DNA from 2 places in the Dickeya lacustris genome. Region 2 is predicted to be linked to the other one. Evidence: predicted binding sites of a transcription regulator. Region 2 holds the regulator's gene; the other holds the start of a gene.
What was found. Region 2 encodes LexA, which represses DNA repair genes until DNA is damaged. Its sites were predicted from a motif close to TNCTGTATGTACATACAGNA; they were not measured.

Region 1 (8,173 bases), 1.8 Mb from region 2:
TATTTTGATCCTGAGCAGCAAGCCAGGCGAGCTTTTCGCCAATTTTGGCCTCCAGCCCGCGTGATGTCGGCTGATAGTAACGGGTTTGCGCCATTTCTGGCGGAAAATACACTTCTCCGGCGGCATACGCATTCGGCTCATCATGTGCGTAGCGATATTCAGCGCCTAACCCCATCTCTTTCATCAGCTGCGTCGGTGCATTACACAAGTGCGCAGGCACATCATAATCGGGCTGCTCGCGCGCATCACGCATCGCCGCTTTAAAAGCGGTATACACCGCGTTACTTTTCGGAGCACAAGCCAGATACACAATCGCCTGAGCGATCGCGCGCTCACCCTCAGCAGGCCCTACCCGGGTAAAACAATCCCAGGCAGCGATAGCGACTTGCATCGCCCGAGGGTCAGCATTACCGACATCCTCTGACGCTATCGCCAATAATCGGCGGGCGACATAAAGCGGGTCGCCGCCAGCCGTGATGATACGCGCGTACCAATACAAGGCAGCATCCGGCGCAGAACCCCGTACCGACTTGTGTAGTGCAGAAATCAAATCGTAATAACGATCGCCTTGATTATCAAAACGGGCGCTACGCTCGCCGGAAACCTCTTTAAGCAGTGCGGTCGTTAACACCCGAGAACCATCGGCCCCGACCTCTGCCATATCTGCCATCATTTCAAGCAAATTCAGTGACCGGCGCGCATCGCCATTGACCAGCTCGGCCAGTAGCCGTCGGGTTTGCTGGGGTAACACTATCGCTTGCCCACCCAACCCACGCTCTTTATCATCCAGCGCCTGCGCAAGCACCTGTTCAATGTCATCTGCGCTTAGGGCTTTTAGCAGATACACTCGCGCTCGTGATAGTAATGCCGAATTGAGCTCAAATGACGGGTTCTCGGTTGTCGCGCCAATAAACGTAATCGTCCCGTTCTCGATATGCGGTAAAAAAGCATCCTGCTGGCTTTTATTAAAGCGATGCACTTCATCCACAAACAGCATGGTACGTCGCCCGACATCTCTGCTCTGTCGGGCTCTTTCAATGGCTTCGCGGATTTCTTTGATGCCCGACGTTACGGCTGACAAGCGCTCAACATCCGCTTGTGCGTAACGCGCAATCAACTCCGCCAGCGTCGTTTTTCCTGTCCCGGGCGGGCCCCATAAAATCATGGAGTGCAACTGCCCTGCCTCAATAGCTCGCGGTAACGGTTTACCTGGCCCCAATAAATGCTGCTGGCCAATGTATTCGGATAATCGAACCGGGCGCATGCGCGCCGCCAGAGGCTGAAACGCGTTATTGGAAAAATCGAGTGACAAGTTGCTCACGCACGCCTCACTGACGTTGATCGTCTAGCGCAACCCCTTTGGGTGGCGTAAAGCGGAATTTTGCAGCATCGATTTCGCCATTTTGCTGGTTTTTCAACACGTAGGTGCTGCGTTGCCCATCCTGTTCTGTCGCCGTGAAGCCGCGAATCGTGCCATCGGCGGCGACAGTGATAGAAAACTGCTTCAAATTACCGCTGGTTACTTTTGGCACCAGATCAAAATCATCGCCTTTCTGGCTCACATTGTACTTACCCCAGTCTTTCGGGTCGTTACGGGTTATCAGAATAAATGGCGTATTGCCTGTTGCATCTTTTACCCATGTTGCCGTCACCTGCTCAACAAATGGATTGTAGAACCACAGCGTTTTACCATCCGACACCAGTGTGCTCTCATCTGGGGCGGTCGTTTTCCAGTTGAATAAGTTTGGCCGCTTAACCCAGAGTTCACCGGCGCCTTCCTGCACTGCCGCACCATCATTGGTGGTGACTTTCTGCGTAAAGCTGGCATGAAAACTGTTAACTTTACTCAGGCGGCCTTGCAAGTCGCCCGCCGCATCGGCATACACCGTTGTGGAAAACAGAGTCACCAGCAAGCTGGTGGCGATCAGTCCTACCTTTATCATACAAAAATCCTTCATCTCAACGGGCTGTCACACAACCCCTAACGGCATCATTACACGTCAGGCGCTACTCTACTCCGGCAAAATAAACGGTGACAGCCGAATTATCTGTGATGTGTTAGTTTTACGCTTCTTTGCATAGCGCCTTTACGTAGCCACATTGCGCTGCTGGCGGGCCGTGAAAACCGGTTATTCCGCCGGTGGCGGTGCCAGCACCTCACGGTTGCCGTTATGGCCAGGCGCACTGACGATACCCTGCATTTCCATTTGCTCGACAATACGTGCCGCGCGGTTATAGCCAATACGGAATTGTCTTTGCACACCGGAAATCGACGCGCGGCGTTTTTCCACCACAAAGGCTACGGCTTGATCAAAGAGCGGATCAAGCTCTTCATCGCCCTCAAAACCAAGGCTACCGCCTTCACCATCATCGCTGCCGCTAATAATATTGTCGATGTACTCGGGACGACCACGCGCTTTCCAATCCTGCACCACGGCATGAACTTCCTGGTCACGCACAAAAGCGCCATGAACACGCACAGGAATCGATGAGTTCGGTGCCATATAAAGCATATCGCCCATACCCAGCAGCGATTCAGCACCGCCTTGATCCAGGATGGTACGTGAATCAATCTTGCTCGACACCGTAAAGGCAACACGCGTCGGGATATTGGCTTTAATCAGACCGGTAATCACATCGACTGACGGGCGCTGTGTCGCCAGCACCAAGTGAATGCCAGCGGCCCGCGCTTTCTGCGCTAACCGGGCGATGAGTTCTTCAACCTTTTTGCCAACCGCCATCATCAAATCGGCAAACTCATCAACCATCACGACGATATAAGGCAATTTCTCTAACACCGGTGGTTGCATATCCATACTGTCACCCGGTTTCCAGAATGGATCGGGAACCGGCCGCCCCATGGACTGAGCCTGCATCACGCGCTCGTTATAACCACTGAGATTACGAACCCCTAACGCCGACATTAGCTTATAGCGCCGCTCCATTTCACCAACACACCAGCGCAATGCATTTGCCGCATCTTTCATATCCGTGACCACCTCGGTCAACAGATGAGGAATGCCTTCATAAACCGACAATTCCAGCATTTTCGGGTCAATCATGATAAAGCGCACATCAGCAGGCGTTGCTTTATACAGCATGCTAATGATCATTGCGTTAACACCGACTGACTTACCCGAACCGGTTGTTCCGGCAACCAGCAAATGGGGCATTTTAGCCAGGTCAGCTACGACCGGCTGGCCGGAAATATCCTTGCCCAGAACGACGGCCAGTGGCGAAGGGTTATCGCGGAACCGTTCACAATCAAGCACCTCGCGTAAAAACACCGTCTGACGATGACGATTAGGCAACTCGAGGCCGACATAGGGTTTACCAGGGATAACCTCAACAATACGTACCGCGACCACCGATAGCGAACGCGCCAAATCTTTAGCCAGATTCGAAATACGCGCTGCTTTGACCCCTGGAGCCAAATCCAATTCGAACCGGGTAATTACCGGGCCTGGATGATAATCCACCACGGTGGCTTTTACCCGGTAATCGGCCAGCCGGGTTTCAATCAAACGCGCCATCTCATCAAGCGCATCCCGGTCTATCGGCGCATCATTAAGCGACGGTGGCGTGAGCAGATCCAATGACGGCAATGGTGTCGTCGGTTTTTGCAACGGCTGGTCGTTACGCATCAGGAAAGGATGAATCAGACTATCCATAATCGATGGCGTATCACTATGCACAGGATCAGCATGCACAGGCTCATCGACGTTCGCCTGACGCGCATCGGATGGCGGCAAGGCAGGCTCGGAGGCTGTCGGATACGTGTCTACATCGCTCTCATGGGGTGACAAGGTGAACAGTGGCTCGGAAGGGGTATCGTCAACCAAATCGGCATAAGGTGATATGACAAACGTACTGCCCTGCGAGGCTGACGCTATCGCCGGGCGCTCTGGTTGCGGCGACACAGCGGCACCAGACGAGGGCATCGCCGCACGATGGCCTGCGGCCTGACGGCTTTCGACAGCCGTGTGCGCTATAGGCTGATCATCTGCCACGGGCGCATCATTAACCCCCGTTGGCTGTTCGTATCTTGCCTGTTGCATCGCAGCGAAATCACGCGCTAATTGAGCCTGCAATAGCGCATCTTCATTGCCTTCATTGCCTTCATTGCCTTCATCGCCTTTATCATCATCAGGATACGTTTCACCATAGCGATCGCGCTGCTGTTGGGCGAATGCTTCACGCAACTGCGCCTGTTGCGCCAACGCCGCGTGGTCGTCGTCCTCATCGTACCGATGCAGCGCCTCGGCAGGGACGTCGGACGCGGGAGCCGTTATGCGTTCACGCTCTTCGCGCCCAGGCTCTGCGGCCTGTGTCAATTGCGCCTGTTGCTGCTGCGCCTCTTTTTCACGGGCTTGTTGTTCAGCCAGACGTTGGGACGGCAATTTAATTCCGTAGGAAGCAAGCTCACGACGTGTAGGAATCCGTACCGGGTTCGGGCGAGGCAACTCAGGGCCCATGCCGCGTTTAACCTGAGGATTAGCATCAGCTACGGCAGTAAACATCGGGGCAGCAGAGGCCGTTTTTTTCACCTCTGGCATCGCCGGGGTGCTGGCAGGCTGTGCGCTCACAGGCTGAACATCGACATCGCTCGCGCCGGTTTCCGGGCCTCTGCCCGTAGCGGCAAACTTCGCCAAATGGGTAATGTGCTCATGTTGTTCAGTTAACCGATTATGTTCAGTTAACCAATCCTGCTCCGTTAACTGATTGGGCTTAGTTATCCGAGACGACCAGTCAGATGACGCTGGCGATACAAACGGCGCGGACGTTTCTGCCGGTTTTGGCGCAGGTGCTGCAACGGCAGTCAATCCCTGCGATGGCGGCAACGAGGCTGGCGTTACCACAGGTGTCATCTGCACCAAAGGCGCCGGCTCACTCGGTTTTGCGGCGCGCACCGGTTCAACATCAGGATATGCGTTATGCGCCGTTTGCACTGTATGTGTCGTTTGCACTGTATCCACCGTTTGTACGGTGGGCTCAACCGATGAGGTTGTCAGCGCAATCGGCGGCGAAGGAGCCACCGGCTCGGTGGCTAACGGCAATCCACGCTCTTTTAATGCAACGGTTGCAGTAGCAGCGCCAGACAACGTTGCGGCATTTGTCTCAAGCGGAGGCATCTCGGTTGCCGCTGCGTTAACCGGTGCAGGCGGCGTCGCAGGCAGCGGCGTGGTTGTTGATTCCGGCGTACTGGCTAGCGTACGCGCCACAACACTCGGGGCAGAGAACAACACATCATCGTCGTCGTCGTCATCGCGCTCTGGCGTATTAACCGGCGCTGCATGTACAGGCTCAGGCTTGTCGGGCACCGTTTTCGCCGCTGCTGGCGCAACTCTGGCGGCCAACGCCTCTTCATCGTCATCATCAAAATCATGATAATCACGACGGCGGCCGCTAAATAGCGTCAGGCAGGCCATGACGCCAGCACCGATTTTCTCTGCAATCGCAAGCCAGGACCAACCGGTAAACAGCGTTAACCCCGCCGCCCAGACGCACAACAACACCATGGTTGAGCCAATATTGTTAAAGCGCGGAATCATCGAACTGCTCAACAAGCTGCCTAATACACCGCCAGAGGCAAAATAATAGATATCATCGACGTTTAACGCCGCTAATCCGCAAGAGGTTAAAATCAGCGCCAGTGTACCTATCAGGCGCAATGAGAGGGCAAAATAATCGAGGGATTCGCGCTGACCGCGCAACCGATGTACCGCCCAGCATAATGACACCATGATGACAGGAATGGCATAGGCCAGTACGCCAAAAATAAAAAACAGGGTATCAGCCAGCCATGCGCCAACGCCGCCAGCCAGATTATGAATGGGTTCATGCCAGGCGGTCTGCGACCAACTCGGGTCGGAAGGGCTAAAACTGAGTAACGCCACCGCCAGATAAACGGCAAACAGTGCCACGACTATCAATATCGCTTCCAGTAAGCGTCGGGCCGCACTGAGTTTATTCAGCGTAACCTCTTTCTCTTCTGTATATTCCTGGCTCAAGCGTCTCTCCAGGTTTCCTGTAAATGTTTCATGATAAAACGCCGAGAATCACCCGGCGCATACTGTACATATTAACAGGAGTGTAACTGAATTTAGCCGGTTGTGCACCCCGTGCTATCATGTGCACCCCGTGCTATCAGCGGGTTTTAATCACCAGCCGATTACTCTGCTTCACTTCTTCCATCACCACATAGGTACGGGTATCGTTCACGCCGGGCAGACGTAATAACGTTTCCCCGAGCAACTTACGGTACGCTGACATATCCGGTACACGGGTTTTGAGCAGATAATCGAAATCCCCGGAAACCAGATGACACTCCTGAATCTCTTCAAGTTTCTGCACCGCAGCGTTGAACTGTTCGAATACATCCGGCGCGCCGCGATTGAGGGTAATTTCAACAAATACCAGCAATGAGGCGTCGAGATAATGCGGGTTCAACAACGCAGTATAACCGTTAATAAAGCCCTGACGCTCCAGGCGACGAACGCGCTCTAAACAAGGCGTTGGCGACAGGCCAACCCGTTTGGATAACTCCACATTGGAGATACGCCCATCTTTTTGCAATTCATTCAGGATATTACGATCGATTCTGTCCAGATCTTTTCCCGGTCGTTTTTTTGTGTCTACCATTCTTATTGTCTCTCTTTACCCTTCCCTGTTTAATCGCTGTCTCTGTCCAACTTCAATGTATCAGAGCCACCCCTAAAGAAGACCCCTGCCTTTTGTAACGCGATAATCCACTGTTCCTGCATTACCCGATAAAACGGACAATATGCTGTAAAAGCTGGAGCATTTAACTATTCACATACAAAAAATTTCCTCTTCCAAGGATGTTTTCGCAAAAGCGCAGCCGATTGTCAAAGCAAAACAATTAAAATCAGAAGAAAGTGCCAGATGAGCGCTTTCAGAAGTATTATTACTACACATTAATACCGTTAGCCGTAACAGAGCATGCGCCAATACGGTGCATCGCTATTGTATTGCCAATATTTCGCAACGATTGATCCGATAGCTAACAACATTCCGCCACACTTTTTTTACGCAAGTAATTTCCTTACAATCAGCACTATCGTCCGTTCGAGTGAATGAGGAACCCATGAGCACTGCCAAACATCGTAAATTATTGATTCTGGGCTCAGGCCCGGCAGGCTATACCGCCGCAGTCTACGCTGCGCGGGCAAACTTAAATCCGTTACTGATCACCGGAATGGAGAAAGGTGGTCAGCTTACCACCACCACCGAAGTAGAGAACTGGCCAGGCGACCCGGATGATCTGACCGGGCCATTATTGATGGAACGCATGCATACCCATGCAGCTAAGTTCAACACCGAGATCGTGTTTGATCACATCAATCGCGTTGATTTGCAAACTCGCCCTTTCCGCTTGTTTGGCGATAGCGATGAATACACCTGTGATGCGCTGATTATTGCGACCGGCGCATCAGCACGGTATTTAGGGCTGCCGTCTGAAGACGCCTTTAAAGGAAAAGGCGTGTCTGCATGCGCGACCTGTGACGGTTTCTTTTACCGTAACCAGAAAGTCGCGGTCGTCGGCGGCGGTAATACCGCTGTAGAAGAGGCGTTATACCTGTCGAATATCGCCGCTGAAGTGCATTTAATTCATCGTCGTGACAGTTTCCGCGCAGAGAAAATTCTGATTGACCGACTGATGGCTAAAGTCTCTGGCGGCAATATCGTACTGCACACCAACCGCACACTGGATGAGGTGCTGGGCGATGAGATGGGCGTCACCGGCGTACGTCTACGTCAGGCAAACACAGACGCAACGGAACAACTGGATGTCGCAGGCGTGTTTATCGCTATCGGCCATAGTCCGAATACCGCCGTATTCGGCGATCAACTGGCGCTGGAGAATGGCTATATCAAAGTACAGTCCGGCACGCACGGCAACGCAACGCAAACCAGCATTCCGGGCGTTTTTGCTGCCGGTGATGTGATGGATCATATCTACCGCCAGGCCATCACCTCCGCCGGAACCGGCTGTATGGCGGCGCTGGATGCCGAACGCTATCTGGATGCGCTGGCGAAATAGTGATAACGCCGCCCGATACGTATTAAGCGCAGCGTATAAACTAACCCGGGACGTCATCGTACCCGGGTTTTTTATTATGGCCGCACAGTGAAGAAAATTGATCCCTTA
Region 2 (8,173 bases):
TCTGATGAGGCTTTAGCTCGCCTGCGCTCGGCGATGTGGTGCGCACCAGAGGATATTCCTGCACTGGCTGCTGATTGGCTGATTTATCACGACTCGATGACACGCCGTCTGGAGCGCTATTGCCTAAAGCTGAGTGTCGAAGTGAATCAGGAGCGATTTATCACCTCGCCGGATGTTGCCGGGGAGTCTGCCCTGTTGCCACTGAGTGAGCGTTACTGGTTGCGAGAGGTCACACTGCTCGGAGATGGTACGCCTTGGCTGTTTGGCCGCACGGTAATACCTGAGCAGACGCTGGATGAAGCCGATCTTGACCTGACCCAGGTCGGTTCGACGCCGTTAGGACGCTACCTGTTTTTGCAGGGGCCGCCACCGCGCGATGTGATTCAAATGGGGCGATGTGATGCGCTATGGGTGCGGCGCTCGCGCTTGCTGTTATCGGGTAATCCTCTGCTGATTACCGAGCTATTTTTACCGCAGGCTCCCCTCTATTTCCCCGATGTTTGTCAGAACTGAGTGCAGAAGGAGAATCAGGCGTTGGAAAGACTGTTTATGTCAGGACGCTGTGGGGCATATTGCCGTTTGATGCGTATTGATAATCCGATTGGTTCACTGTTGTTGTTATGGCCAACGCTGTGGGCATTATGGCTGGCCGGACGCGGCACACCGACAACCTGGACGTTGCTGGTGTTTGTGGCGGGTGTTTTCCTGATGCGTGCCGCCGGATGTGTCATCAATGATTATGCCGATCGCCATTTCGATGGGCATGTGAAACGCACCGCATCGCGCCCATTGCCTTCGGGGTTGGTGAGTGAGCAATCGGCTAAGGTGCTGTTTGTGGTACTGGTGCTGCTGGCCTTTGGGCTGGTGCTGACCATGAACCAGATGACGATTTGGCTGTCGGTGGCGGCGCTCGCGCTGGCTTGGGTTTACCCGTTTATGAAGCGCGTCAGCCATTTGCCGCAACTGGTGTTAGGGGCCGCTTTTGGCTGGTCAATCCCGATGGCGTATGCTGCCGTCAGCGAGTCGTTACCGGCGACCTGCTGGCTGATGTTTTTCGCCTACATTTGCTGGACTGTTGCCTATGACACCGAATATGCAATGGTTGACCGCGATGATGATTTGAAAATCGGCGTGAAATCTACCGCTATTCTGTTTGGCAGCCACGACACGCTTATCATCGGCGTACTGCAATTGATGACATTAGCTGCAATGCTGGCGCTTGGCCGGATGATGGCATTAGGGCAGGTGTTCTACTGGTCTGTTTTGGCGGCGGCGGCGTTGTTTGCCTATCAACAGAAATTGATTGCCGGGCGTGAGCGCGATAACTGTTTTCGCGCATTCAAAAACAATAACTACGTTGGTATGGTGCTGTTTTTCGGCATTCTATTCAGCTTGTAAGCACGATTCCCCTGCGGCAACGTGTACCGCAGGGGAATGCATTACTCCGCGTCGCCCTGTTTTTCCGCGCTCTCCACCGGCTCTGCGTCTGCCGGTGCTGCGCTCTCTTGCGCAAGGCTTGCGCTTTCGATAGTCAGCTTCACCTCTGGGGTAATGAGATTACCCAACATGGCATACATGGCCTGCACTTGCTCTTGTACCGCTTCTCCGTTATCGCTGAAATAGCCCTCGTTACGCAAGGTATTGACCAGCGTTGAGAACACGGCTTTATCAAAGAATTCCGGCGCGTTGATGCCATGCAGAACAGACAGACGCTGCGCCATGCTGCGGCTCTCTTTTTCCAGCGCGCCGCGACTGATGGACGGGTTCGCATGCAACAGCGCCAGCGTGATGGTATAACGCTGCAAGGTTTCACGAATGCCTGCAGCCAGAAGTTGCAGGGTGCGAATGCGTGCCGGGTTTAGCTCTAACTCGCCGTCGTTGTTGATAATCAGGCGCTGGCTGACCAGCTCCGCGACCAGGTTATCGAGAATTTCCGGCAGGTCGGCTTTGTCATGGTGTAAAAACAGCTCTGCCTGCAACAGCGGGTAGATTAAGGCCAACTGCTGCAACAGCGCGGAGGTGTGAATACGCCGATGGTGCATGACGATACTGGCAATCAATGAAGGCAGCACCAGCAGGTGATGAATGTTATTGCGATAGTAAGTCATCAAGACCGCCTGTTCGCGCGGCAGGATGATAATGTCGCCGACATTATCTTTTTCTACCTCAAACTTGTTCATCCCCAGCGCGTGTTCCAGCAGTTCGGCTGCGGTTTTGTTCGGCACCGTGATATCGCGGCTGTAAGGCACATTACGCAGTAGCTGCAAGTAACACTCTAACTGCTCTTCCATTTGCTCACGCGTCAGCGCCCGCTGGCGAGAAGCCAGCAGTGCGGTACAACACAAATTCATCGCGTTGGCGGCAGCGGCATTATTAATGCGCACCATGATGTCATCGGCAATGTGCTGCACGGTTGGCGTTAGCCAGGCCGGGCGTTGCGGCTCTATGGGGTCAATCGCATCGCGCCATTGCGGTACATGCTGGTTGAGGTAGGTTGATAGGGTTAGCGGTTCGCCGATATTGACATACCCCTGACCAAGATTACGTAATTTACGCAGCCCCCGCACCATTTGCAGGAACCCTTCTTTCTCTTTCGCTGCGCCGCGCAACTCCTTGGCATAGGTGCCGACTTCCATCACATGTTCGTAGCCAATATACACCGGTACCAGCGTAATACGGGCGTGTACCGCCGCGTAGCATCGCCTGAATTGTCATCGCCAGGGTACCGGTTTTGGGCTCAAGCAGTCGCCCGGTGCGTGAGCGGCCGCCTTCAACAAAATATTCGACGGAATAGCCACGGGTGAACAATTCCCCCAGGTATTCGCGGAACAAGGTGGAATAGAGCTTGTTCCCTTTGAAGGTACGGCGGATAAAGAATGCGCCAAGGCGGCGGAATATCGGGCCTGCTGGCCAGAAATTCAGGTTGATGCCAGCCGCAATATGTGGCGGAACCAGCCCCTGATGGTAAAGGACATAAGACAACAACAGATAGTCCATATGACTACGGTGACAAGGCACATAAACGATTTCATGGCCGTCTTGCGCTAACTGACGCACGCGTTCGGCATTATGTACGTTGATGCCCTGATATAACCGGTTCCACGTCCAGCTCAGAACCCGGTCAGAGAGCCTGACCGCTTCATAAGAGAAATCAGCGGCTATCTCTTCAAGCAGCGTGATCGCGTTTTGCTGGGCCTTATCATGGGAGATTTTTTTGACGCGCGCTTCGTCATCAATCGCCTTGGCAATTGCCCGGGAAGCCAGCAGTTGATTAAACAGCGCCTGACGCACGGGCAACCTTGGGCCGACTGTCGCTAATCGCAGGCGAGAGAAGTGCATGCGGGCTACGCGTGCCAGTTTGTGGGCGATGGTTTTATCCGTGCCATGCTCTGTTGCCATGTAACGCAGGGATACCGGCACCGAGAAGCGCACGAAGCTGTCACGCCCCAGCCATAAAACGGCAAACAGCTTCTCAATCCCGTTTAACAAGCGCAGATGCGGCATGCCCTGATGCTGGCCTTCCCGCCCAGGAGAGCGACCGAACATCACTGCAACAGGCACCATCTGTATATCCAGCTCTGGGTTATTGCGGTGCAAATCCAGATAGTCGTGAAACAGCTTGATGGACTGTTGTTTCGGCACGTAATAGCGAAACAGGCGCGGGCCGTCGCTGACGAAAACATAGCTAGGCAGCGTTTTGCCATCAATATACTGGGGTTGCAGTGGGTCTGGCAGGTTTAGCTCCAGACACTTTGTACGCAACGTCAGCAGGTCTGCCTTAGAACTGTAAGGCAGCACATAAAATATTGGCCTTGAAGGATCCAGACGTTGCTCGTTAACGGGGTCCTGTGGAATAACCTTACTCTTTACTAAGAGTTTTAGAGGGAAATTCAGTAACTTGTAGTAAATTTTACGCCAACCTGACATAACAACCAAAAGCCTCTTGTTAGCAATGCGCGCCAAGGATAACAGAAACCCAACAGGATATCTGTGGTGATGCAATCATGTGGACGCGTTAAAATTGCGGCCAATCACAAATTACAGGTGGAGTTATCATGAATAAGACAACAGGAATGACTCGCATTGTCAAAGCTGCCGGGTATTCCCTGCAAGGTCTGAAGCAGGCGTGGCAGCATGAAGCCGCATTTCGTCAGGAGTCTGTATTGTTGCTGGCGGCGGTGATTGTCGCAGGGCTATTGCCCGTTTCCACGCTGGAGCGGTTGTTGTTGGTAGGGTCTGTGGTGTTGATCGTGCTGTTTGAGCTGGTGAACAGTGCGATTGAAGCGGTGGTCGATCGCGTCGGCCTCGAGTATCACGAGTTATCCGGGCGGGCAAAAGACATCGGTTCTGCTGCGGTTTTGGTCGCTTGCTTATTCGCTGCGGTGGTTTGGGTGTCGCTATTATGGAGCCGTTTTGCGTAATGGCTTGCATAAGCGCGGAAAATTCCGCGCAATAGGCGATATCGCGGTTCCCATTGGCAGTATCCCTGTATATACTCACAGCGAAACTGTATAAACAAACAGGGGGCGGAATGAAAACATTAACTACCAGGCAACAGCAGGTTTATGACCTGATTCGCGATCATATCTCTCAAAGTGGTATGCCGCCGACCCGGGCGGAGATTGCCAGTCAGCTTGGTTTTCGTTCGCCGAATGCGGCTGAAGAGCATCTTAAAGCATTGGCGCGTAAAGGCGTGATTGAGATTGTCACCGGGGCTTCCCGTGGTATCCGTCTACTGATGGAAGAGGAAGATCTGGGGTTGCCGCTGATTGGCCGCGTGGCTGCCGGTGAGCCGCTGTTAGCGCAACAGCATATTGAGTGCCACTATCAGGTTGACCCCGCCATGTTTAAACCCAGTGCGGATTTTTTGCTGCGTGTCAGCGGTATGTCAATGAAAGACATAGGCATCCTGGATGGAGACCTACTGGCGGTACATAAAACACAAGATGTGCACAATGGGCAGGTTGTGGTGGCGCGCATTGATGATGAAGTGACAGTTAAGCGCCTGAAAAAACAGGGTAACGTGGTGCAGTTGCTGGCGGAAAACAAAGAGTTTTCACCTATTGTGGTTGATTTACGCGAGCAGGCGTTCTCCATTGAAGGGCTGGCTGTCGGGGTCATCCGTAATAGTAACTGGGGGTAATGCCCTCATTACCGCGATGTGTTCATGAATAGATGTGTTTGTGAATAATAACCGTATCTCTTTCATTGGCGGGTAGGTTGTCTCTGTCGAGCTTATTCCATCGGCGCTAACGCCCTCTGGCGTGCGATGGTATTCAGCCTCAGTCATAAACCAATCAACACCGATGGCTATCACCAAGCATAGTCTACAGCGCGACGGTAAACCGCGCGCCAGAGGACGACAAATCCAAGAGACGACAAATAAAGCCAGGTAAAAAGAAGGCCAGGTGAAAAGAGAGCTAAGTGAAAGAGAACCTGATAGTGCAACGAGTTGTGTGAAGTGCTGTGCCACTTCACACTCCGGTATCAGGGGAAATAGGCGTGCTTGCCTTCGTATTACAAGCTGCCTGTAGGCTCACGCAACATTAGCAGTCCTCTTGAGCAAGCCTTCTTGCAACCCGCCTCTGGCGTGCGCAGTCAGCGTTTTTTTACCACAATGCTGTGGTCATGGCTGCAACTATCCCGATGTTCACAAGACTCCACTTTCTGACACTCGCCGCATAAACCGTGTGCTTCCACCACGCTATGACGCAACGCAAATCCTGACTGTCTGGCTAGTTGCTGCAATGTTTCTTCAATACCTTGCGTTTGACGCTCAGTGACTTGGCCACAGCGGTCACAGATAAACAGCGCCGAAGTGTGGCTATGCTCTTCAAAGTGATGACAAAGAACATAGCTATTTGTCGATTCGACTTTGTGGATAAAACCTTGTTCCAGAAGAAAATCCAGTGCGCGGTAAACGGTGGGGGGTTTAGCTTGTGGCTCTGACAGACGCAGTAGATCCAGTAAATCATACGCACTGATGGCACCATGTTGCAGTGCCATTAAACGCAGCACTTCCTGCCGCTGTGGGGTCAGGCGCACATGACGTTGCTGGCAAAGCTGTTCAGCCTGGGCAAGGAGAGTGTCCAGATTGGTTGGATCCATTGCAGTAACCCTGAGGCGAGGTTGAGATAATTTCCTCATCTTACCATGACTAAATTAAAACACCGAAATGTGGTATCGGCGTGGGGCGAGGCGCAACCGGAGCGGGATAACGCCTGAATGTCATGAATAGGGGTGGCTGATGTATGGCTCAGGCGGCGAGGTCTATCAACAATAACCGGGTCGCGGTTTCAGCCTTGAGCGTCAGGCTATTTTCCTGCTTCACAAATGCGCCATCGCCGCAATGAAGCAAGTTTGAACAGGGTTTCTCAGGCGTAGAGGTGTGGGCTGTTTCACCATTTCCCTGAATATGCACCGTGCCGTAGATAGATTGCAGGTAAGCACGGCTGCCATGTAGCGTCAGTGTGTGCTGCGTCTGTGCTGCCAGATTCAGATGATGTATCCATACCTGCTGACGCAGATGAAGACCGGACTCCGTTTCTTCCGGTGCGGCCAGCAACTGGTAAGGCGCATCCGTTAGAGTGGCGCGTTGTACGCACTGATTTTCCCGCATGGGGCAGGCATCCAGCCATAATTGCAGTCGCGTTAACGCGGTATTTTCACTGAGATTGTGCTCGCTGTAGCTGACATGAGGCTGCGTGGCAAGCAGTAAGGCGTCACCGGCTTTCGCTCTGATATGGTTGCCATTACTGTCACGGTATTCGGCCTCCCCTTGCAGCAAGATATTCAGCACATCCACTCGCGGGTAAGTCCTTGGTTGAAAAGCCGCTCCTGGAGCCAGCACTTCCTGATTCAGGACGCGTAGCGAGGCAAACCCCAATAAATCAGGATCGAAATAATGACCGAAAGAAAAGGTATAGCGTGCCTGTAGCCAGCCGTAGTCTGCCTGACCGCATTGTTTCGCTGCTCTACTGATGATCATGGTATTCGATCCTGAGAATTATTGATAACGCGATAGTAATTGTCTGGACGATGGATTGTTAGCCAGTTAATCTGGTCGGCACGTTCAAAAATCCTGAATGAGTGAAACATGGCAAAGGAACGGGCATTAACACTGGAAGCATTACGCGTAATGGATGCGATTGACCGACGGGGAAGTTTTGCGGCAGCAGCGGATGAGCTGGGGCGTGTGCCTTCTGCGCTGAGTTATACCATGCAAAAGCTGGAAGATGAGCTGGACGTGGTGCTGTTTGACCGCTCAGGGCATCGTACGAAGTTTACCAACGTGGGGCGCATGCTGCTGGAGCGGGGACGCATCCTGCTGGAAGCCGCAGATAAATTGACAACGGATGCCGAAGCGCTGGCGAGAGGGTGGGAAACGCATCTGACCATCGTGCTGGAGGCGTTGGTTCCCATTGATCGTATTTTTCCGCTGCTCGATAAGTTGTCGCTGAAAGCCAATACGCAGGTGTCTTTATTGACGGAAGTGCTGGCGGGTGCCTGGGAGCGGCTGGAGCAGGGGAAAGCGGATATCGTGATTGCCCCGGATATGCATTTTCGATCGTCATCTGAAATTAATACCCGCAAGCTTTACACTATCAAAAACGTTTATGTCGCAAGCCCGGATCATCCCATTCATGACGAGCCCGAACCCTTATCAGAAGTGAGCCGTGTTAAATATCGCGGCATTGCAATTGCTGACACCGCGCGCGAACGGCCTGTGCTTACTGTGCAGCTACTCGACAAGCAGCCACGGCTTACCGTCAGCTCGCTGGATGATAAACGCCGGGCGTTGTTGGCCGGGCTCGGTGTAGCCACTATGCCTTATGATATGGTGGCTAAGGATATTGCTGAAGGCCGGTTACGGGTGGTCAGCCCGGAAAATATTCTGGAAGGGCAGATAATCATGGCCTGGCGACGTGACAGTATGGGTGAAGCTAAAGCCTGGTTCTTGCGCGAAATCCCCCGCATTTTTAACGCATCATGATGGCAAACGCCGCACCGTCGGAGCACCACGATAACCGGCATGAGTGTGATAACCGGTAGTGTGATAAGCGGTGCTCAGATGATGAGGCGCAAGGCGTTAAGCGACATCTCTTAGCCGCGCTTGTCGCGGCCATGCGGCGCAGTTAAATCAATCTCTGGCCCGACGGAGATAATACCCTGT

Region 1: a site for LexA is predicted at 6,072-6,091, ahead of O1Q98_RS00705 (DNA translocase FtsK 4TM domain-containing protein). Genes of this name have one in related genera too.

What each region holds. Positions count from the first base shown of each region.
Region 1 covers NZ_CP114280.1:154,803-162,975, reverse strand. Annotated here, with positions in the region: gene O1Q98_RS00715 (replication-associated recombination protein A) at 1-1,321, opposite strand, end outside; gene lolA (outer membrane lipoprotein periplasmic chaperone LolA) at 1,329-1,943, opposite strand; gene O1Q98_RS00705 (DNA translocase FtsK 4TM domain-containing protein) at 2,130-6,011, opposite strand; gene lrp (leucine-responsive transcriptional regulator Lrp) at 6,148-6,642, opposite strand; gene trxB (thioredoxin-disulfide reductase) at 7,109-8,065, shown strand.
Region 2 covers NZ_CP114280.1:1,954,103-1,962,275, reverse strand. Annotated here, with positions in the region: gene ubiC (chorismate lyase) at 1-513, shown strand, start outside; gene ubiA (4-hydroxybenzoate octaprenyltransferase) at 550-1,398, shown strand; partial or broken gene plsB (glycerol-3-phosphate 1-O-acyltransferase PlsB) at 1,440-3,927, opposite strand; gene O1Q98_RS08845 (diacylglycerol kinase) at 4,056-4,421, shown strand; gene lexA (transcriptional repressor LexA) at 4,532-5,143, shown strand; gene zur (zinc uptake transcriptional repressor Zur) at 5,599-6,108, opposite strand; gene O1Q98_RS08830 (pirin family protein) at 6,257-6,988, opposite strand; gene O1Q98_RS08825 (LysR family transcriptional regulator) at 7,097-7,993, shown strand; gene O1Q98_RS08820 (glutathione S-transferase family protein) at 8,104-8,173, opposite strand, start outside.